4 regions of the Cryobacterium sp. TMB3-10 genome follow, and region 3 is predicted to be linked to each of the others. Evidence: predicted binding sites of a transcription regulator. Region 3 holds the regulator's gene; each other region holds the start of a gene.
The links. Region 3 encodes LexA, which represses DNA repair genes until DNA is damaged. Its sites were predicted from a motif close to TCGAACANNTGTTCGA; they were not measured.

Region 1 (5,730 bases), on a different contig from region 3:
GACGACGAGACCATCTCCACCGGCGCACTCATCGCCGAGTTCGTCGCCAGGGGCAGCCGGGTGTGCCTGCTCACCTGCTCACGGGGCGAACGCGGCGAGGTCGTCGACGGTCCGCTCACGGCCCTGGCCGGCACCGAGGAGCTGGCGCGCGAACGGGAACTGGAGCTCGAACGGGCCACCGGCATCCTGGGCATCACCGAACGGTTCTGGCTCGGTGAGCCGCCCGCCAGGGTCGACGGCCTCGAGCCCCGCCGCTACCGCGACTCCGGCATGGTCTGGATTCGCCCCGGCCTGGCCGGGCCGGCGGACGACGCCGCCGACGACGCCCTCTCGGTGGCGCCGCTGGCCGAGGTCACGGCCGACATCGCGGCCCTGATTGTGCGGCTGCGGCCGTCCCTGGTGATCAGTTACGACGACGGCGGCGGTTACGGGCATCCCGACCACGTGCGCGCCCACGATGCCGCCCACGCCGCGACCACGGCCACCGGCACCGCCTTCGCCGAGGTCCTCGAGGCACCCGCGGGCGACGAAGAATGGTTCGATCTGCCCCAGCACCTCGCGGTGGTGACGGATGCGCTGCGCGCGCACGCAAGCCAGCTCACCGTGCACGGCACCGAGATCGTGCACTCCGGCGGTCAGCGCGAGGCGATCGGCACCTCGGCCGGCCTGCGGCTGCACCCACACCCCGCCGTCTGACCATGGCGAGCATCCTCAGCCGAGGATCGCTCCAGCGGCCACCGTCACCCTCTCGGCGCGCCGAGCCGGGGTCATCGTCCTGGTGAGCAGCCGGCGCAGCTCGGGCCGGCCGCCCCGGCTGAAGGCGGCACGCTGCTGTGCCGCACCGGTGCCGTCGACTCTGAGCCGGGCCACCGCCTCTCGCACCAGTTCGACGTCGCCCAGTTCTACGAGCTCGGGCTCGAGCATCCGCACGAATCGGCGGAGGCAGCCGTGAGCCGGGGCCAGCCCGCCGCGCAGCGGATCGAAGACCTGCCGGTCCATTCCGTGATGGGCCGAGTGCAGCAGGGCAGCGGAGAGGAGTTCGGAGGGCATCTGGGCGGATGCGCTCGCGGCGGCGGCCTGCGCGGCCGGCACCCCGAGTGAATGCGCCACGAACGCCCGGCACAGCGCAGTGATGAACAGCGTGGTCTGCGCGTCGAGCTGTGCGTCTGCCACCCGGAACTCGATCGTGGGCAGGTGCTCCGAGAGCCGCACATCCCACATGATCACGCCCAGGTCGACGGTGCCGCCGATGCCCAGCAGTCGTGCGATGCGTCGGTCGTAGTCCGCGGCGTCGAGGAAGGCCGGCGGGCAGCCCGAGGTCGTCCACCGGCGCAGCAATACCGTGCGCCAGCTGTCGTGCCCGGTGTCCTGCCCCCTCCACAGCGGAGAGTTCGCGGCGATGGCCGTGAAGAGCGGCAACCAGGGCCGCACCGCATTCAGGACGATCACCCCGGCCTCCCGGCTCGGGATGCCGACGTGCACGTGCAGACCACTCACCTGATGGTCGGCGATCACAGCGTCCATGGTGCGTACGATGCGTTGGTAGCGCTCGGTGTCGGTGATCGTGGGGAACGCCGTCGTGTCGGGCGGGGTGCCGATACTCGCCACGATCACACCGAGTTCGGCCGCCTGGTCGGCGACCGCGCGTCGAAAGCCCGTCATGGCCGCGTGAGCGTCGTCCATCTTTTCGAACACCGCCGAAGCGTGCTCGATCTGGGAGGCCAGGAACTCCCGGTGCGTCACGCCCTGCCACTCGGGCATCGTCGACAGGTGCTCGAAGGCCTGGGCGCCCACATCCACGGGGAACAGGGTGTCAGGATCGAGGAATTGGAACTCCTCTTCGATGCCAAACGTAGCCACGTTGACCTCTTCCGTCGCCGTCGGATCACGACAGTGTGAACCGTCTGCGATGAGTGTGACCTGTAGCCGGATAGCGGTCAAGGGTCTTGCATCACCCTGCTGGGGGAACCGGACCGCCCTCGGTGGACGGGTGCACAATGGTCGCGTGCGCGCCACCGCGGCGGTGCCGGATGGGAGATGGACGGATGTGCAGATGGCTGGCGTACCTCGGGGAACCCCTGCAACCCTCAATGATCGTGCTCGACGCTAAGCACTCGATAGTCGCGCAATCGCTGAACTCCCCGCTCGGGGCCGAGACGGTGAACGGGGATGGCTTCGGCTTCGGCTGGTACCCCACGGGAGCCCCGAAGGGCACCGCACCGGCGCTGTTCCACAGCATCGAACCCGCGTGGAACGACGCGAACCTGAGCGAGCTCACCAGGGCTCTCACCAGCCCGCTCTTCTTCACCCATGTTCGCGCGGCAACCGCACCGCCGATCCAGCAGACGAACTGCCATCCGTATCGCTATCAGAACTGGATGTTCATGCACAACGGCGCCATTGCGGGGTGGCGCGAGCTCAGGCGCGACCTGACGTTGGCGATCGACCCGTCGCTGTACCCGAACGTGCTCGGCACGACGGACTCAGAGGTGCTCTTTCACCTCGCGCTGACCTACGGGCTCCGTGATGACCCTATCGATGCCATCGGGCGCGCCATTCGCACCGTCGAGTCTGTCGGCCACGATCACGATGTGCGTTTTCCCTGGCAGGGCACCGTCGCCGTCTCCGACGGCACCACCTTGTGGGCCTTCCGTTACTCGACCCAGGGACGCACGCGCACGTTGTTTCATTCGGCGGACATCCGCACGCTCCGCCAGATGTACCCCGACCAGGAGCGGCTGGCCGCCTTCGGTGATCATGCGAAGGTCGTGGTGTCCGAGCCGCTCAACGACCTGCCCGGCGCCTTCGTCGAGGTACCGGAATCGTCCGCACTCATTCTCGAAATGGACGGGTATCGGCATCAGCCCTTCCTAATCGACTGACCACGTCGGGCCGGCCGCTCCTGAATACACAAAACGCCACCTCGAGAGGTGGCTTTTTGCATGTTGGTGGTCAACAGCGTGTGGCAACAACCCAATGGTGGAGATGCGGGGAATTGAACCCCGGTCCATTGCTGTGGTCATGTTTCTTCTACGGGTGTATCCAGTGAAGGCGTTCTACTCGGCTCCGGAACTTGCCACTGGCAGCTGATCCGACGAGCCCAGCCCTCGTTTAAGTCCCCCTATACCCCGAGGCTCAGGATAGGAGCAATCTCTCTAAATGACGTCAGGATCCGAGTAGAGAGCATTCCCGGTCTGACGGTCTCAATGTGGTTCTACTTAGGCCGCGAGGGCGAAAGCGGAACGCGAGACAGTGCGGTTTGAATTGGCACTTATTGTTTTGCAGAGATCGTTTACGAGATAACCCTGCATCCTCGACCCGCTTCTCACAGTTACGCAGGCAATGTCGAAACCGATCATCCCCATGTTCACGTGCTGCCGACTCGAATGAGTTGCGCAGAACGCGGTTGTTGTCACACGCTGTTGAGTTACCAATCCTGTTTCCAGAACCGCAGTGGCGAACATTGCAGCTCACCACCACGGCCTTTCAGGATACAACACTTTCGCGCCACCCCGGTAGCGACGGATGCCGCATGCCGTCATCGACAACGCGCCGTCTAGCGAAAATGTTTCCGATACCTGGCCTACAGATTCATGACAAATTCTCGCATACTTCTACGATTTATGAGATAATGGGCGTATGGACGACGAGCTGGCTCCAGGCTCCCCCGCACCGACGGGAACTTCTCCCACCGGTTCCAATCTCCACGACTGGAACACCGGCCTGACCGGGCCGGCACCGGATGCCGGCAGCGTGAGCGGCACCGCCGACACTCAATTCGGCGGTGAGGGCAAGCCGGAGTGGCGGGATCCGTCGGCGATCTCGGGGGTGCAGCGCGCGTTCACCGGCGCCTTCGGTGAAAAGCTCCGGGTCCTCGCGGATGCCGCGGAGATGGTGCAGGCCGTTCTGGAGTCGACCGACCTCGACTCGCTCAGTGACGCGGAGGTGGTGGCGTTCACCCAGACGGTCGAGAATGCCGGCCGGCCCGTGGACGCGGCCCGGGTTGGCGCGGCGACCGTTGTCGGATACCGGTCCCGCCCCGGGTTGGGCCGGGATTCGATGGCGTGGCGGTTGGGGGCGTCGCATCAAATCGACCTGCTCACCCGCCTCACCTTGACGTCTCGGCAGGAGATGAAACGGCGCCTGGCGCTGGGTGAGAAGGTGGCCCAGAGGATGCTGGCCGGCCAGGTGCTGGAGCCGGAGTTCCCCGCGGTGGCGGCCGCGATGCGCGCCGGGGAATTGGGGATCGATGCGGCGGAGACGATCGTGAAGGGGCTGGCCGACTATAAGGTGCACGGCCGCTTCGATGCCGACCAGGCCGACGTCGAATCCGCCGAGCTCGGCCTCGTCGAGCGGGCGACAGGGTCGGTCTTCGATCGCACCCGCGGCCCCGGCGACAGCGACATCCGGTGCACCGGTCCGATTCTGCGGCGTGGCGATTCGGAGGGGTTCACCTATCCGGCCGATGATCTGCGGTCCCTGGCGGCACGGATGCAGGCGCTACTAAACCCCGACGGGGCCGCCCCGAACGCGACCACGGTTGAAGCGAAATCCACCATATCCTTCGGCGAGCTCACCCGGGGCCTCTACCCGCTGCGTGGCGGCGTGACCCCGGTCCTCAAGGGTGTCATCCAGAACCTGTTCAACACCTTCCAATCCGCCCGCTCCGCACCACGGTTCCCGTCCGCACAGGAACAGCAACGCATCGAAGCCGGCGAACTCGTGCCCGGCGAGCTGATCGACGAACGCACCGGCGGGGAGAAGCGCGCCGATATTCTCCGCGGCATCCTGGTGCAGGTCGCCCAAGACCCCCGCACCCCGACCATGGGCGGCATGCCACCGACGGTGATGGTGCATGTGAACGCGGCCGACCTCCTCAAGGACGCCGGCGTCGGTTGGATCGACGGCGTCGACGGGCCGGTCTCGATGAAGACCATTACGCAGATGATCGACAACGGCGGCTTCCAGCCCGTCTTCTTCGGCAGGGCCGGTGCCGTCCTCGGCCTGGGCTCCAAAGCCCGTTGTTTCTCCCCGATGCAACGCAAAATGATCACCGCCAGAGACGGTGGCTGCATCATCCCGGGCTGCGACTGCCCACCCCAGTGGACCGAAGTACACCATGTGGTGCCGTGGCAGGTCGGTGGGAAAACCCATGCTTCCAACGGGGTATTGCTGTGCTGGTACCACCACCGCACCATCGACAGCAGCGGGTGGAGAATCCGGATGGTCGGCGGGCGGCCGCGAGTGATGGCCCCGCACTGGATCGACCCGTCCGGGACATGGCGCACACCCGGAAAACACCGGGCGCACGACCCGAAGACCCGACCACAAGACGAGTAGCGGCCAGATTGAGCGGGCGACTCGGGGCGGGTCGGGTCGGGGCTGGCTAGTCGCCGAGGTTGCGGCGGGCGGAGATGGCTCGGTCGGACTCGCGCTTGTCCTGGCGTTCGCGCAGGGTCTGCCGCTTGTCGTATTCCTTCTTACCCTTGGCCACCGCGATCTCGACCTTGGCCTTGCCGTCGCTGAAGTAGATCTTCAGCGGAATCAGGGTGTAGCCACCCTCTTTGGTCTTGTGGCTGATCTTGACGATCTCCGCCTTGTGCAGCAGCAGCTTGCGCTTGCGACGGGGCGGGTGGTTCGTCCAGGTGCCGGCGGTGTACTCCGGAATGTGCACGGCATCCAGCCAGGCCTCCCCGGACTCGATGAACGCGTAGCCGTCGACGAGGGACG
Region 2 (5,730 bases), on a different contig from region 3:
GAACAGGCCGGCAACGGTGCCGAGGCGTTCCACGGTGAACTCCATCGAGGTCTCGGTGCCGTCCAGGCGGAAGTCGAACACCACGGTGTGCTGGCTCTTCTGGCCCACCTCGCTGTCCGCGGAGCTGGCCGTGTCGCTGACGAATTCGATGTCGGTGATCGAGCCCAGCACCGACGGACGTAGCAGAGTGCGCGGCAGGTCTTGGGGGAGACCGGCCGCTTCGAGGTCGGCATCCGTCGGTTCGGCGCCGGGAAGTGCCAGCGCGGTGTCGGTGTTGTGCGTGGCCAGCGCGTCGAGGTACTGCCGCACGAACCCGCCGGCGCTGTACAGATCGCGGTTGAGAGCGCCGATGGTGGCGACCAGGGCGGCGCCGAGCAGGGCGCAGATAACGCAGACCGCAAGCGTGGCACGCAGATAGCGCGCCCGCCGCTCCCCGTTACCGACCCCGTAGCTCACCTCCACATCCTACGGGGACCACCTCCAAGCTCGGTGCGGCTGCGCCGCCTGATGCGGGCCGGGCTGACCGGTGCACCGGGCCGAGCTCGGTGAGTTATCCACCGGCAGGCCGGGGCGCGGGTTGTGGGCCCGGCCGGACGGTTACAGTGGAAGGGAAACGCGATGCTCCTCGTGCCTTCGCGCCGCATCGCCCCGCATCCCACCGAAAGTTCCCTGTGACCGCGCTTCCCCCCGAAATTCCGCTTTCGCGCGAGCAGGCCGAGGTGTTCGCCGCCATTGAGGGCACCAAGCAGAACGTCTTCGTCACCGGTCGGGCCGGAACCGGTAAGTCCACGCTGCTCAACCACCTCTCCTGGAATACCAGTAAGCAGATCGTCATCGCGGCGCCGACCGGCGTCGCCGCCCTGAACGTGGGCGGTCAGACCCTGCACTCGTTGTTCCGGCTGCCGATCGGCGTCATCGCCGATCACGCGATCGACCAGAACGATCAACTGCGCAAGCTGCTCAACACGATCGACACCGTGGTCATCGACGAGGTCTCCATGGTCAACGCCGACCTGATGGACGCCATCGACCGCAGCCTCCGTCAGGCCAGGCAACGCCCGCACGATACCTTCGGCGGCGTGCAGATCGTGCTCTTCGGCGACCCGTACCAGCTCGCTCCGGTGCCGGGGGACCCCGAGGAACGTGCCTACTTCGCCGACACCTACCGCTCGATGTGGTTCTTCGACGCGAAGGTGTGGCAGAGCGCCGAGCTGAAGATCTTCGAACTCACCGAGATCCACCGCCAGCACGACGCCGGCTTCAAGACGATGCTCAATGCGGTGCGCTATGGCCAGGTGACGCCCGAGATCGGTGGGGCACTCAACGGTGCGGGTGCCCGCACCCCTCCGAGCGAGGGAGTCATCACGCTGGCCACCCGCAATGACGCGGTCAATCGCATCAACGCTGCCGCGCTCAAGCGGCTGTCCGGCAAGTCCCTCTCGGCCAAAGCCGAGGTCACCGGCGACTTCGGTGGACGCACCTACCCGGCCGACGAGGTTCTCGAACTCAAGGTCGGTGCCCAGGTGATGTTCCTCCGCAACGACAACCCGCTCGACGGGGGTCCGCGCTGGGTGAACGGCACCATCGGCACCGTGACACGGGTCGACTCCACCGTGTACGTCGACATCGACGGCACCACCCACGAGGTGGAGCCCACGGTGTGGGAGAAGTTCAAGTACACCTACAACGCGGCGACGAAGAAGCTCAGCAAGGATGTCGTGGCCGAGTTCACCCAGTTCCCGCTGCGGTTGGCCTGGGCGGTCACGATCCACAAGTCGCAGGGCGCCACCTACGAGCGGGCGATCGTCGACCTCGGCACCCGGGTGTTCAGCCCCGGCCAGACCTATGTGGCGCTGAGCCGGCTGACCAGCCTGAACGGCCTCTACCTCACCCGGCCGTTGCGCCCGAGCGACATCATCGTCGACGAGAACGTGCTCCGTTTCATGGAGGGCCTGCGCGTCACCCCCGCCGTCGAGGGCGCCTGACCCCCTCCCGGACAACCCATCGATTCGGCCTCATTCTATGAAGGCCACGGGTGCTCACCCGTGGCTGGGTTCTTGCTGGGCATTTCGATGAGTGTTTGGCCGGGGTCGATGGTTGCCGGTGGTCGTAGCCAGTATTGGCCCTGGTGTTCGAGGATTTGCCAGCCTTGGTTGTGTAGTAGTCGGTGGTGGGGGTTGCAGAGCAGGATGCCGAGCCGGAGGTCGGTGCTGCCGTGGTCGCGGGCCCAGTGTCGGATGTGGTGGGCTTCGGTGAGGGTGGGTGGTTTGTCGCAGTCGCCCCATCGGCAGCCGCCGTCTCGGGCGGCTAGGGCGATGCGTTGTGCGGGGGTGAAGAGGCGTTCTTCGCGGCCGACGTCGAGGGGTTGGCCGGTGGGGTCGAAGGTGATGTCGATGGTGCCGGAGTCGCAGATGAGTCGGTCGATGGTTTGCTGGGACACGGGTGCGGGGTTGCCTTCGAGGTAGCCGTGTCCGGTGCCGTCCGGCAGTGGGGCGAGGATGTCGGCCGGGTCCTGCAGGTGCACCCGTTTCCCGGGCGGCGACGCGGGGGTGGGGCTGAAGGTTGTCAGGATGCGGACGGCGGGTTTGCGGCCGCCGAGCATGTGGTGGGGGTTGGCCTTGGTGCCGGCTGTGAGCAGGTCGAGGAAGTTGTCCGCGGTGAGTTGGTCGGTGCTGCGGGGGTCATCGCGCACGGATTGGGCCCATGTGGCGCGGGCCGGGTCGACGAAGTGCACTCCGCCGCGGCGGGGGCTGGTGAGGCTGTCGAAGGTGGAGACGATGAATTCGCCCTGCTCGGGCGGGAACAACCCGTTGATGCAGACCTGCCCGGTGGGTAGTTTCCAGGCTCGCAGGTAGCGGTCGTCCCAGGCTTTCTGTTCTCGGACCGCGATGCCGGCCTCGTCGAGGCTGTCGCGCATCCGGCGGGAGCGTTTGAGGAGGTGGTCCACGGTCATCGTGCGCGCCTGACCGAGCAGGGTGTGCACGGTGTCGGTGAGGGCCGGCCCGGTGACGACGGTGTCGACGTCGCCCAGCCCGGTGCGGATCGCGTGTGCCGCGGCCACCGACAGGGTGCCGTCGGCGATGGCGTGCGAGATGGGCGTGTACCAGGGCAGCGGGACCGGCTCGCCGCCGGGGAAGGCCGCCTCGGGTTCGTCAGTCTCGGCGGGTTCGCCAGGCTCGCCGCCATCGTCGGTCCCATCGACGAGCCGGCGGGCGGCTTCCTCCTCGGCGGCTGCTGCGGCTTCGGCCTCGGCGGCCTCGGCGGCTTCGGTGCGCGCGAGCATCCGGCCCACGTCGACCAGCTTGCGCGCATCGGCCTTCGTCGCCCCGGTCACCTTCTGAATCAACGCGTCGGGCGACAGGAACCCCTGCTGAGCGGCCAGACCCTGCTGGCCCAGCTCCGGCCGCGACCGGTACGCGAGAGTCTTCGCCAGCCACACCGCCCGGGTCTCGACCAGGTTGCGCAACCGGGCCAGATCACGTCGACCGGTCAGAACCTGCGTATCCGACAGGGCGTCGTAATCGGCGCTGCAGCAGCCCAACCCCAACACGGCCTCGACCGCCACCGCCAGCGCATCCGCCGACCCGTCACCACCGGCCACAGCACCGGCCACCGGGCCGGGCGGAGCGCCGGGACCCGGGACGAATACATCTTCGATGGTAGACGGGCAAGCAGAGTATCCCGATATCGAACCCGTGTGTGATGAAACCTCGGCTTGTGGATAACTCCTTTTCGGGATGGACCGGCACGGAATGAGCGCGGGCTAGAAGACCACCGGACTCGCTGCGAAGGCGCCGGTTCGCGCGAGCTGGATGGCGGGGTCTGCGCAGCCGTCGATGGGGTTGGGGGTGGCGACCCGGCTGCTCTGGTCGGTGTTCGGCGGCGTCACGGCGAGCTCGGTGACCGGGATGAGTGGGCAGCCGTATGCTCCGGCCCGGGTGAGGTGCAGCAGGCTGAACGCCGAATCGCCCGGCTGTAGCAGCACGGCGGATGGCGCCGTACGCGGTTCCAGGCCCGAAGCGGCACCAATGGGCTGACCGGTGTCTGCGGACACCAACTGCACGCGGGGATATCCAGTGGCGGTGCAGGCGACGGCGCCGGAGTTGGTCACGGAGAGGTCCCAGAAGAAGCTGCCCGCGCCGCTGTCGCCCGGGCGTTCCTGCAGGGCGAAAGACAGCCTGTCGGTGGTGCACGCGGATGGGGCACCCGGTTCACCCGGTGACCCCGGCGAACCGGGACCGCCGGTCGGCTCGGGTGAGGGGACGCTCGACGGCGTGGGCGTGGGCGTGGGCACCGGGGCTGCGGAGGGGAGGGCGGTGGGGGTGTCCGTCGGGTCAAGGGTGGGGATCAGCGGTACTCCGCAGGCGGTCAGCGTCACCGCGGCGCCGACCGTTACGAGAAGCACTGTGCCGAGTCGTCGGGCCGTGAAGCCGCGCGAGCGACCCGTCCCTACGCGGATCATGCGCCCAGTATTGCACCGACTGGGCTTCTCGGCGCCGCGGGCGCGACGGGCGCGCGCCCTGGGTACACTCCCGGCAATGGGCTCTTCCGGCATTCCCCGCGGGGGTGGAATGCAGGGGGCACGGGATGGGCAGCGGGTCGTCATGACAGGTCAAAAGGCACGACAGCGGGGAGGACTTCCGCGGAGCCGAACCGGCACCGTGAGCCGGCTGAGCCGGCTGAGCCAGCTGAGTGGACTGAGCCGGCTGAGTGGACTGAGCCGGCTGAGTGGAATGAGCCGGCTGAACGCGCTGGGCCGGCGGCGGCCGGGGGTGGCCGCGGTGGCACTCCTGACGGTGACCCTGGTGCTTCCCCTGCCGGGTTGCGTGGATGCGGCGGCACTGTTTCCCATCGGCCCGGACACGGCGTCGGGCGCACTGGCCACCGAGACCGTCGCTTCGCTCGACGCCGCACTGGTCGAGGGAATGGACCTGGCCGGCGCGACCGGCGCTATCGCCGGCGTGTGGGCGCCGTGGGCGGGGCAGTGGCTGGCGAGCCCGGGTGCCGTGGGCGCCGGCATCGACCCCATCACCGGCCGTCCGGCCGGCGGCGGGGCGCTCACCACCGACATGCGATTTCGCATCGGCACCTTGACGGGCGCGATGACCTGCACGGTGCTGCTCCGACTCGTGGATGAGAAGCGCGTGGGCCTGGACGACCTCGTGTCGTCATACCTGACCCGCCTGCCCGGGGTGCAGGGCATCACCCTGCGTCAGCTGTGCCAGCACACCGCCGGCCTCGGCGACCCGAACCTCGAGCCGCAGTTCGTCAACAATCCCACCCGACAGTGGCCGCCCCTCGAACTCGTCTCCGGCGGGCTCGGATCCACCAGGACCGGACAGCCCGGTCGGGTGTGGAACCCTTCCGACGCCGGTGTGCAACTTCTCGGGATGGCGCTGGAAGAGGCGACGGGCGACAGCTGGCCGGAACTCTACCGGCGGTACGTGTTCGAGCCGTTGGGGCTGCGCGACACGTCGTATCCCGATCCGCAGGACTTCGACCTGCCGGGCGACCACCCGCGGGGATGGGCCGCCGCTCTCGACACCGAAGGTACCCCGGCCTGCACGCGTCCGGTCGATGTGACGCAGCTGTCCAACTCCATGAGCGGCGTGGCCGGCGGGGCCGTGTCCACCCTGGCTGATCTCAAGACCTGGTCGCAGGCGCTGGCCACCGGAGGATTACTCTCCCCAGACGCAGCGGAACAGCAGTGGCGGAGCGTGCGGGAAGAGG
Region 3 (5,730 bases):
TGCGCCCTTGGTGGACGGGATGCCGGAGACCAGCGGGTCGTAGGCCTTGGCCTGGCGGAAGGCTCGGGCGAAGGCCTTGAACTCGGCTTCGGCGATGTGGTGGGGGTCGCGGCCGCCGAGGACGGTGACGTGCACGGTCAACGCGGCGTTGAAGGAGATGGCCTCGAAAACGTGCCGCACCATCGAGCCGGTGAAGTGCCCGCCGATGAGGTGGAATTCGAATCCGGCGGGCTCGCCGGTGTGCACCAGGTACGGCCGACCGGAGATGTCCACGACGGCCTGCACGAGGGCTTCGTCCAGCGGCACCAGGGCGTCGCCGTATCGGGAGATGCCAGCCTTGTCACCGAGGGCCTGCTTGATGGCCTGGCCCAGGACGATGCCGATGTCCTCGACGGTGTGGTGCACATCGATCTCGATGTCGCCCTTGGCGTGCACGGTGAGATCGGTCAGCGAGTGCTTCGCGAACGCCGTGAGCAGGTGGTCGTAGAACGGCACGCTGGTGTGGATGTCGCTCACCCCGGTGCCGTCGAGGTTGATCGAGAGGTCGATGCTCGATTCGCTCGTTTCGCGCTGCAGGTGGGCACGGCGAGGCGAGGGCGTGACGTTGCTCATGGCGTTAGTTTATTCGGCTATCGGGCGGAGCCGTGCGATGGCGGCCAGGAACGCGCTCGTCTCGGCTTCGGTGCCGGCCGAGACCCGGAGGTGGCCGGGGATACCGACGTCGCGGATCAGGATGCCTTCGGCCAGGAGCGCTTGGAAGATCGCGTGCGGGTCGGAGACTCCGCCGAATAACACGAAGTTGCTTCCGCTGCGCAGTGGGCTGAAGCCGAGGTTCGTCAGTTCGGTCACCAGGCGATCGCGTTGCACCCGGATGTCGTCGACCATGGCGAGCATCTCACCGGTGTGGGCGAGCGCGGCCACGGCCGCCGCCTGGGTGAGGGCGGACAGGTGGTAGGGCAGCCGGACCAGGCGTAGCGCATCCGTGACAGCCGGGTCGGCGGCCAGGTAGCCCAGCCGCACGCCGGCGAAAGCGAAGGCCTTGCTCATGGTCCGGGACACGAGCAGGCGCTCCCGGCCGGGCAGCAGGGTGAGGGCGCTGTCGGTGCCGTCCGGTGCGAACTCGGCGTAGGCCTCGTCGACGACAACGATGCCGGGGGTGGCGTCGTAGACGGCCGCGATGGTCTCCAGCGACAACGGGGTGCCGGTCGGGTTGTTCGGTGAGCAGAGGAAGACGATGTCGGGCGAGGTTTCCTCCACCCAGCGGGCGGCGGTCTCCGGCGAAAGTTCGTAGTCGGCGTCGCGGCCGCCGGGGATCCAGCGGGTATCGGTGCCGGAGGCGAGGATCGAGTACATCGAGTAGGTCGGCGCGTAGCCGAGCAGCGACCGGCCCGGCCCACCGAAGGCCTGCAGAACCTGCTGCAGAACCTCGTTGGAACCGTTGGCGGCCCAGATGTTGTCGCGGGTGAGACCGTGACCGAGGTAGCCCGCGAGGGCGTCGCGCAGCGGGCTGAATTCCCGGTCGGGGTACCGGTTGACGGTGAGGATCGCCTCGGCCAGGGCCTCCGCGATGTCGGCGGCGACCGCGGGCGGGATCGGGTGGGTGTTCTCGTTGACGTTCAACGCCACCGGCACGTGCAGCTGGGGTGCTCCGTAAGGGGTTTGTCCGCGGAGGTTGGCACGCAGGGGCAGGTCGTCGAGGCTGGTCACCCGAACAAGCTTAGTTGCGCCCGCGGCCGACCCCTCGTATCCGAGGCGGGGCGGGGCGAGCAGCTCCGGGCTGATCGGCTCCGGGCTGAGCGGCTCGGGCTGAGCGGCTCAGTAGTCGGCGGGAAGGGCGAGGCGCTGGCCGGGCTGCACGGCCTCGGAGGACAGCTGGTTGAGGTTGACGATGTCGATGATCACGTCGCGCGGGTCTTGTCCGGGGGCGACAGACTCGGCCAGCTGCCAGAGCGACTGGCCGGCCTCAATGGTGACGTAGTCGAACGCGGCCGCGCCGATACCCGCGCTGCCCTCTGCCGCGGCCATGCCGCCGTTGACGGCGATGCCGATGACGCCGAGTACCAGGGGCACTGCGGCGAGGGCCGTGAAAACGGCCCGCCCGCGGCGGGTCAGCCGCAGGTGTGTGGTGGGCGGGGTGGCCGGGCTGTGGTTGTCCGGTGCTGCATATGCTGCGCTCATGTCAAACCTCCTGGTAACGCATCTGGCCCTCGGCCGGGAGGGCCAGATGCGAATCTATGTTCCGAATATATCTTCGAGTGTTCGAACAATCAACCCTGTTTCCGGATATTATGGAGACAGATTCCGCAACACACTCGAATGCATGTCTACGAACCGCTGCTCTGTGGCTACAGTTTCGATCGGGTAGCTGCACTCAAACAGACACCACCGACATTGCTGCCCGAGCCCGAGAAGTATGAGCTCGACGAGCACCAGCCCGGCGAGCACGAGCCCCACCAGCACCAGCCCGAACCGACTAACCAGAGGAGCGTCAACGTGGCACAACAGAGCACACCTCGGGACAAGGGCGGCACGCGACGCCGCAAGAGCCTGAGCGACAAACAGCGCGCGGTGATGGACGTCATCCAGCGTTCGGTGCGCGACCGCGGTTACCCGCCGAGCATGCGCGAGATCGGCGACGCCGTTGGTCTGTCCTCGTTGTCGAGCGTGACCCACCAGCTGCACCAGCTCGAGCTGAGCGGGTACCTGCGGCGCGACCCGCACCGGCCGCGCGCACTCGAGGTGCTCATCGAGCTGCCTCAGTCCTCAGAGGAGGTCACGCCAGGCGCCGCCGATGACTACCAGTCCGGCATCCAGGTGGGTGATGCGGCGATGGTGCCGCTCGTCGGCCGCATCGCCGCCGGTATCCCGATCATGGCCGACCAGCAGATCGACGAGATCTTCCCGCTCCCCCGCCAACTGGTGGGCAAGGGCGAGCTGTTCATGCTCAAGGTCGTCGGTGATTCGATGATCGACGCCGCCATCTGCGATGGCGACTGGGTGGTCATCCGCCAGCAGAAGACCGCGGAGAACGGCGAGATCGTCGCCGCCATGCTCGACGGCGAAGCCACGGTGAAGGTGCTGCGACAGCGCGACGGCCACACCTGGCTGCTCCCCCGCAACACCAACTTCGAGCCGATCCTGGGTGACTTCGCCGAGGTCCTCGGCAAGGTCGTCGCGGTGTTGCGTTCGGTCTAGATCCGCAACGCTCCAGGCACACAACAGGCCCGACCCCGCGAGGGGTCGGGCCTTCGTGTTGTGCCGGCGTAGTCAGGGCGGGCCAGGTCAGACCAGCGTCGCCCGAACTGCGCGGGTGGCATCGACGATGTTGCGCAGGGACTCTACGGTCTCCGCATACCCGCGGGTCTTCAGTCCGCAGTCCGGGTTCACCCAGACCTGGCGAGCGGGGATCGATTGCAGGGCCCGCTCGAGAAGTTCGGTGATCTCGGCCACACCGGGCACCCGCGGCGAGTGGATGTCGTAGACGCCCGGGCCGATGCCGTGGTCGAAGCCACTGGTCTGCAGGTCGGCGACGACCTCCATCTTCGACCGAGCGGCCTCGATGCTGGTCACGTCGGCGTCCAGGTTGCGGATCGCGTCGATGACGACCCCGAACTCCGAGTAGCAGAGGTGGGTGTGGATCTGGGTCTGGTCGGCGACCCCCGCGGTAGCGAGCCTGAACGACCCGACCGACCAATCCAGGTAGTCGGCGTGGTCCTTCTTCTTCAGGGGCAGCAGCTCGCGCAGCGCGGGCTCGTCGACCTGCACCACCCGGATACCGGCCGCCTCGAGGTCACCGATCTCGTCGCGCAGCGCGAGCGCCACTTGCCGGGCGGTCTCCCCCAGCGGCTGGTCGTCGCGCACGAACGACCAGGCCAGGATGGTGACCGGTCCGGTGAGCATCCCCTTGACCGGCTTCTCGGTGAGGGTCTGGGTGTAGCTGGACCACTCCACGGTGATGGGCGCCGGCCGCCGGACGTCGCCCCACAGGATCGACGGACGGGTGCACCGGCTGCCGTAGGACTGCACCCAGCCGTTCTCGGTGACGGTGAAGCCATCGAGGTTCTCGGCGAAGTACTGCACCATGTCGTTGCGCTCGGGTTCACCGTGCACGAGAACGTCGAGGCCGAGGTCTTCCTGCAGCTGCACGACCCGGCCGATCTCGGCGCGCATGAGCTCCTGGTAGTCGGCGGATGCGAGTTCACCCGAGACCAGGCGGGCGCGAGCGCGGCGGATATCGCTCGTCTGCGGGAACGAGCCGATGGTCGTGGTCGGCAGCGGGGGCAGGTCGAGCACGGCATCCTGAGCGGCCAGGCGGGCCTCGTAGTCGCCGCGGCTGAAGTCGGCCGGGGTGAGGGTGTCGAGGCGGGCGCGTACGGCTCCGTCACGCACGCCGGGCGAGACCCGGCGCGCCTCCAGCGACGCGGTGGCCGCGTCGAGATCGGCCTGCACGGCAGCCTGCCCCTCGGAGAGGCCGCGAGCGAGGGTGGCGACCTGACCGATCTTCTGGTCGGCGAACGCCAGCCAGCCGGTGAGGTCGGCGCCGAGCTTGGTCTCGTCGGTGACGTCGTGCGGCAGGTGCAGCAGCGAGGTGGAGCTGGAGACCGCGATCCGGTCGCTCAGCGCGCCCAGCTGGGCCACCTTGTCGAACGCCGCCGCGAGGTCGCCGCGCCAGATGTTGTGACCGTCGATCACGCCGGCCACGAGGGTGGTGTCGGCCAGGCCGGGCACGTCGGCGGGCACCGTGCCGCGCACGAGGTCCAGGCCGATGGCCTCGACCGGGGTCTTGGCCAGAACGGGTAGGGCGTCGTCGAGGCTGCCGTAGGGCGCGGCCACGAACAGTCCGGGCCGCCTGTCGAGGCCGCCGAGGGTGTCGTAGGCCCGGGCGAGGGCGGCGAGGGCACGGTCGCGCGGGATGTCGATGCTCTCGCTGACGAGGGCCGGTTCGTCCAGCTGTACCCACTCTGCACCCGCGGCGGCGAGGCGCTCGATCAGGGTGGCGTAGACCGGCAGCAGGTCGTCGAGGCGATCGAGCGGGTGAAAGCCGGCCGGGGCCGTTTCGCTCGGCTTGGCCAGGAGCAGGAAGGTGACCGGACCCACGATGACGGGTCGGGTGAGGAAGCCGGCGGCGACGGCCTCGTCGAATTCCCGCACGATGCGGTCGCTGGCGAGGTGGAAGTTCGTCTCCGGGCCGATTTCCGGCACCAGATAGTGGTAATTGGAATCGAACCACTTGGTCATTTCGAGCGGCAGGTTCTCGCCGGCGCCGCGGGCCAGGGTGAAGTAGCCGGCGAGGTCGAGGTGACCGTCGGCGTCGACGAGACCGGCGAAGCGGGTGGGGATGGCGCCGACGGTCACCGCCGCATCCAGCACCTGGTCATAGAAGGAGAAGCTCTCCGGAATCGACGAGTCGCTGCGGCCGAGCCCGAGGCCGACGAGCCGCTCCCGGGTGGTGTTGCGCAGGGCTGCCGCGGTGGCTTCGAGTTGAGCGGCGTCGATCCGGCCGGCCCAGAAGGCTTCGACGGCCTTCTTCAGTTCGCGGCGGCGGCCGATCCGCGGGTAGCCGAGGATCGTTCCGGTGGGGAATGCGGGGACGGTGATGGTCATCAGTAGTGGTCCTTCGTGGAGTGGATTCCGGCACGGGTGTCGGCAGGGCTGGTCGAGGGATGGGTCGGAGGTGGGTTGTGAGCGGAGACGACCGGTTGTGCCGGTGCGAGCGCGCCGGCGCGGTCG
Region 4 (5,730 bases), on a different contig from region 3:
GGGCCCAGGTCGATGACCCAGTCGGCCGCGGCCACGACGCCCATGTCGTGCTCCACCACGACAACGGTGTTGCCCGCGTCGACGAGCCGGCCCAGCTGCGTCATCAGCAGCTCCACATCGGCCGGGTGCAACCCGGTGGTGGGCTCGTCGAGCAGATACAGGGTGTGGCCGCGACGGGCGCGCTGCAGCTCGGTGGCCAGCTTGATGCGCTGAGCCTCACCGCCGGAGAGCTCGGTGGCCGGCTGGCCGAGCCGCAGGTAGCCCAGGCCCACCTCGCGGAGGGTCGCCAGGCTGCGGGCGGCGCTGGGCACCTCGGCCAGGAAGTCGGCGGCCGCGTCGACGGTGAGTCCCAGCACGTCGGCGACGGACTTGCCGTTGTAGAGCACCGCAAGGGTCTCGGCGTTGTAGCGGGAGCCGCCGCAGGTCGGGCAGGGTGCGTAGCTGCCGGGCAGGAAGAGCAGCTCCACGGCCACGAAGCCCTCGCCCTGGCAGGTGTCGCAGCGGCCGCCGGCCACGTTGAAGGAGAACCGGCCGGCGCCGAAGCCGGCGGCCTTCGCCGCATCCGTCGCCGCGAAGGTGGATCGCACGGCGTCGAACAGGCCCGTGTAGGTGGCCAGGTTGGAGCGCGGGGTGCGGCCGATGGGCTTCTGGTCCACGCGCACCAGACGGTCGATGGCCCCGGCACCGGTCACCGTGTCGACGACGGTGCTGGCACGGTCCGCACCGGTCTCGTCGTCATCGGCGTCCTGGGCGGCCTGCTGGTCGGCCGCGCCGTCTCCGGCAACGCTGGCGGCGGGCCCGGCGTCGACCGGGCCCTGGCGCAGTTCCCGGCCTACGGCATCCGCCAGCACCCGGCTGACCAGGGTGGACTTGCCCGACCCCGAGACACCGGTGACGGCGGTCAGCACGCCGAGCGGCACCTTCACGTCGAGGTCGACAAGGTTGTGCCGGGTGACGCCGGTCAGGCCCAGCCAGGCGGCCGGCTCACGGTGCGCCGGCGCCGCCGAGTCGCCCATGGAGGGGAACAGGTATCGGCGGGTGACGGAGGTCTCGACCTCGGCCAGCCCCGGCACCGGGCCGCTGTAGAGCACCTCGCCGCCACCGTCGCCCGCGCGCGGGCCCACGTCGACGAGCCAGTCGGCGCGGCGCACGACGTCCATATTGTGTTCGACCACGAAGACCGAGTTGCCGGATGCCTTGAGCTGTTCGAGCACCACCAGCAGCGGTTCCGCGTCGGCCGGGTGCAGCCCCGCGGAGGGTTCGTCGAGCACGTAGATCACACCGAACAGGCCGCTGCGGAGCTGGGTGGCGATGCGCAGCCGCTGCATCTCGCCGGGGGAGAGGGTGGGGGTGGCCCGGTTCAGGCTGAGGTAGCCCAGGCCCAGGTCGATGAGCACCTCGAGGCGGCGCACCAGGTCGCCGGCCACGGTGACGGCCACCTCGGTGACCTCGCCGGACTGCGCGGAGCGGTGCGACCCGGTGGCCCCGGTGAGCTCGGCGGTGGGCCGCAGCACCTCGGCGAGGTCGCTGAGGGTGAGGGCGTTGAGTTCGTTGATCGGCCGGCCGGCAAAATGAACCGCGAGGGCCTCGGCGCGCAGGCCGCTGCCGCCGCAGAGCCGGCACGGGCCGGTCTCCACGAACGCGAGCACCCGCTGGCGCATCTGGGCGCTCTTCGAATCGGCCAGCGTGTGCATCACGTAGCTCTTCGCGCTCCAGAACCGGCCCTTGTACGGCTTGGCCACCCTGTCTCGCTGCGGGGTGACCTCCACGACGGGCTGCTCCTCGGTATAGAGGAGCCAATCGCGCGACTCGCGGCTGAGCTGTGACCACGGCACGTCGATGTCGTGGCCCAGCACCCCGGTGATGTCGCGCAGGTTCTTGCCCTGCCACGCGCCGGGCCAGGCTGCGATGGCGCCGTCGCGGATGCTCAGGCTCGCGTCGGGCACCAGGAGGGGTTCGGCGACGGTGTGCGAGATGCCCAGGCCGTGGCACTCCGGGCAGGCGCCGGTGGCCGTGTTGGGCGAGAAGGCGTCGGAGTCCAAGCGCAGGTCCGACCCGGCAGGGTAGGTGCCGGCGCGGGAGTAGAGCATCCGCATCGAGTTGGACAGGGTGGTGACGGTGCCCACGCTGGAGCGGGAGCTGGGCGAGCCGCGGCGCTGCTGGAGGGCCACGGCCGGCGGCAGCCCGGTGATGAGGTCAACGTGCGGGGTGTGACCCTGCTGGATCAGGCGGCGTGCGTACGGCGCGACGGACTCGAAGAACCGGCGCTGGGCCTCGGCAAAGATGGTGCCGAAGGCCAGGGACGACTTGCCCGAGCCGGAGACTCCGGTGAAGGCGACGATGGCGTCGCGGGGGATGTCGACGTTGACGTCTTGCAGGTTGTTCTCTCTGGCACCACGCACACGCACGAAGCCGTCAGCGCCTGGGTGGGCGGCGAGGTCCGCCGGAAGGGGCGGAGAAATGGGTGCCGAAGAAGTCAAGGGAGAGTGAGGCATTCGATCGACTCTAGTTCGGCCCCCTGACACTCGACCCTGCTCGGCACGCGTATCGTGGAGAAGTTGATCCCCGAAAGGCTCTTTCCGATGCGCCGCACCATGTTCAAGTCCAAGATCCACCGTGCCACCGTGACGCACTCCGCCCTGCACTACGTGGGGTCGCTGACCGTCGACCTCGACCTGCTCGACGCGGCCGACCTGCTGCCCGGCGAGCTGGTGAGCATCGTGAACGTCAACAACGGCGCCCGCTTCGAGACCTACCTGATCGCCGGGGAGCGCGGCAGCGGTGTGATCGGCGTCAATGGCGCGGCAGCACGGATGGCGCACGAGGGCGACCTGGTCATCATCATCTCCTACGCCCAGATGGGCACGAAGAAGGCCAGGGTCTACCAGCCCACCGTCGTGCACGTGGATGCGCAGAACGCGATCATCTCGGTCGGCACCGACCCGGCCGCTGCCGACGGCGATGACGACCTGGAGCGCCCGCCCCACGCTCTCTGAGCTTCGCTGCCTGTCGGGCGCCGAGGAGAATCATGGCACCCGGATCGGATGGCTGAGAACGTGTGAAAAAGTTCTCCACAGCCGTGGGTTCCACCACACAAACGTTCGATATTGAGCTATTCTCATCGCATGGTCACCATCGTAGCTGTCTCCGAACCCGGTTCCGCGCCGGATGGCACGGCGCCGACGGCTCCGCTGCCGGGGTCGTTGATCGCCGCGCTAGAAGCGGTGGAGCACCTCGGGGCGTGCAGCGCCGACTACGACGCGCTCTCCGACGCGGAGCTGATCGCCGGCCAGAGAGACCTGGCCAAGTTGCGTGGCTTGGTGGAGACCCGATCGGTATGGCTGGCGAAGACCCTCGCGCACCGTTCCCGCCGGGAGCTGGGCCAGCAGGGCCTGGCAGCACGGCAGGGGTTTCTGTCGCCGGCGGACCTGATCCAGACCCTCACCGGCTCTACCCGGGCCGACGCCCGCAAACTCGTTGACGTGGGCACGATGCTCAGCGAGACAGAGACGGCCCAGGCGGTGCGGGACGCCGAGGCCAACGACCGGGGGCAACAGGACGGCCGCGACGACGTCGACGGCGGTGATGTGGCCGCCGTTCCCGGCGCTGAGCCTGTCCCGCTGCCCTGGTACAGCGCCATTTCCGATGCCGTGGCTGCCGGAACCCTCTCGGTCGCCGCGGCGCACGCGATCCGCGCGGGCCTGGGCACGATCGACGTCGTCATCACCGCCGAAGTCCTCGGTGATGCGGTGCAGAAGCTCCTCACAGAAGCGAAGACAACCACCGTCGACGACCTCCTCAAACGCTCCCGCAGGATGCGGGACACCCTCGATGAGGCCGGCATCGCGAAACGCGAACAGAAGGCATGGGACGACCGGTACCTGCGGATCTGGACCGGTGACTCCGGCCAGGTCCACCTCAACGGCCAATTCCCGCCTGAGCAGGGCGCGTTCATTCTCTCCGTCTGCGACAGTGCCGCCGGTCCCCGCCGCGGCGGCGTGAGATTCGTCGACCCGGACCGGGCCGCCTGGGCCAAGGCGATACAGGATGACCCGCGCAGCACCGACCAGTTAACCGCCGACACCTTCGTCGAGCTCCTCAGGGCCGGTAGCACCGTCAACCCGCACCGAATGCTCGGCGGTCGCAGCCCGGCGGTTCGGATCCTCACTCCCGCGCCCACCCCGGCGCCCACCCCGGTGCCAGCCGGGGACGGGGAGGCCGAAGCAGCGACTCCCTCACCCGCACCAGCAGGCGAACTCGCGCCGGCAGTCGACCCCGCCGAGGTTCTCGTTGCGATTCCCGACGGCAGCGGCCACGGCTTCATCGAGGGTAATCCCGCACCCGTGTGCCAGCAGAGCGTCGACAGGATCATCTGCACCAGTGGCACCGTCGAGATCACCTTCGACGACGACGGCCAACCCCTCAACCTCGGCCGCGAAGAACGCATCTTCACCGCAGCGCAACGCATCGCCCTGGCTGCCCGCGATGGCGGCTGCCGATGGGGCGACTGCGACAGGCCACCCTCGCGAACCGAGGCGCATCATCTCGAGGAATGGGTCCGCGATCACGGCGCCACAGACATCCGCGTCGGCATCCTGCTCTGCCCCCCACACCACCGGCTGCTCCACGCCCAGGGCTGGCAAATCTTCGAGAACCGGGGCGTCTATTGGCTGCGGCCCCCGGCCATTGTTGATCCCGGGCAGTCGCTCATCAGGCTGAACCGTAAGAGCCCCATCGCTCCGGAAGGCCTACACCCGGACCGGGCCGACAGGCACTGATATGGCAGCGACGATCACGGTGACGGCAGCATCCGCCGATCGTGAGAGACGTCGCGAGCCGGAGGCGGGAGGGCTAGTGGCCGCCGTCGACGAGCTTCAGGCCGATGACGCAGCCGACGAGGCCCAGGATGAGCAGGATTTTGATGAGCGACGCCGGTTCGCCGCCGAAGATCATCGCGTAGAGCACGGTCAGCGCCGCGCCGATCCCCACCCAGACGGCGTAAGCGGTGCCTATCGGGATGGTGCGCATCGCGAACGCGAGGCCGGCCATGCTCAAAACCAGGCCGGCACCGAAGATCACGGTGGGCCAGAGCTTGGTGAAGCCGACGGACTTGCCGAGGGCCGTCGCCCAGACGGCTTCGAGAACACCGGACACGATCAAAATGATCCACGACATGAGAACTCCTATGGCCAGTCTTGTCGCGTGCCGGGTACTGATCCGTCGTCCGGAACCGCGGAGCGGTCTCCCAGAAGACTAGCCCGGCGGCCTGTGCAGACACTGGGCAGGCCGCCGGGGACACTTAGGCTGCGGCGATGATGTCCACGACGAAGACGAGAGTGTCTGTTTCGCTGATGCCGGCCGTCTCGTTACCGCCCTCATAACCCAGCTCGCCCGGCGGGATGACAATGACCACCTGGGAGCCGACGGTCTGTCCGACCAGGCCCTGGGTGAAGCCGGTGATCAACCCGGAGACCGGGAACGACGTGGGGCCGACACCCCAGCTCTGGTCGAACACCTTGCCGGTGTCCCAGATGGCGCCGGTGTACTGCACGGTCACCGTGGAGGTCTCCGTGACGGCCGCGCCGTCACCCTTCTTGAGCACCTCGACCGCGAGGTCGGTGGGCGGGTCGCTCTTGGGCATGGTCACGGTGGGCGCGCCGTCATCGGCGAGCTTCACGGTGGGGAAGCCGTCCGTGGGCTCCTGGTCTTCCCCGGTGGCGCGGGTGGGCA

Region 1: E3T22_RS00490 (HNH endonuclease signature motif containing protein) is a predicted target of LexA. The motif match lies at 3,560-3,575, and genes of this name have one in related genera.
Region 2: E3T22_RS01700 (HNH endonuclease signature motif containing protein) is a predicted target of LexA. The motif match lies at 3,642-3,657, and genes of this name have one in related genera.
Region 4: E3T22_RS14830 (HNH endonuclease signature motif containing protein) is a predicted target of LexA. The motif match lies at 3,090-3,105, and genes of this name have one in related genera.

Annotation. Positions count from the first base shown of each region.
Region 1 covers NZ_SOGH01000002.1:97,486-103,215, reverse strand. The annotation lists gene E3T22_RS00510 (PIG-L family deacetylase) at 1-696, shown strand, start outside; gene E3T22_RS00505 (YbdK family carboxylate-amine ligase) at 712-1,860, opposite strand; gene E3T22_RS00500 (class II glutamine amidotransferase) at 2,091-2,882, shown strand; RNA gene ssrA (transfer-messenger RNA) at 2,978-3,363, opposite strand; gene E3T22_RS00490 (HNH endonuclease signature motif containing protein) at 3,640-5,340, shown strand; gene smpB (SsrA-binding protein SmpB) at 5,387-5,730, opposite strand, start outside.
Region 2 covers NZ_SOGH01000004.1:12,519-18,248, forward strand. The annotation lists gene E3T22_RS01690 (hypothetical protein) at 1-456, opposite strand, end outside; gene E3T22_RS01695 (ATP-dependent RecD-like DNA helicase) at 672-1,985, shown strand; gene E3T22_RS01700 (HNH endonuclease signature motif containing protein) at 2,021-3,613, opposite strand; gene E3T22_RS01705 (DUF4232 domain-containing protein) at 3,764-4,462, opposite strand; gene E3T22_RS01710 (serine hydrolase) at 4,734-5,730, shown strand, end outside.
Region 3 covers NZ_SOGH01000021.1:127,858-133,587, reverse strand. The annotation lists gene hisB (imidazoleglycerol-phosphate dehydratase HisB) at 1-612, opposite strand, end outside; gene E3T22_RS12025 (histidinol-phosphate transaminase) at 622-1,707, opposite strand; gene E3T22_RS12020 (LysM peptidoglycan-binding domain-containing protein) at 1,816-2,178, opposite strand; gene lexA (transcriptional repressor LexA) at 2,494-3,195, shown strand; gene metE (5-methyltetrahydropteroyltriglutamate--homocysteine S-methyltransferase) at 3,283-5,604, opposite strand; gene E3T22_RS12005 (methylenetetrahydrofolate reductase) at 5,604-5,730, opposite strand, start outside.
Region 4 covers NZ_SOGH01000028.1:61,392-67,121, reverse strand. The annotation lists gene E3T22_RS14840 (excinuclease ABC subunit UvrA) at 1-2,495, opposite strand, end outside; gene panD (aspartate 1-decarboxylase) at 2,583-2,996, shown strand; gene E3T22_RS14830 (HNH endonuclease signature motif containing protein) at 3,126-4,778, shown strand; gene E3T22_RS14825 (multidrug efflux SMR transporter) at 4,852-5,175, opposite strand; guanidine-III (ykkC-III) riboswitch at 5,185-5,246, opposite strand; gene E3T22_RS14820 (FKBP-type peptidyl-prolyl cis-trans isomerase) at 5,300-5,730, opposite strand, start outside.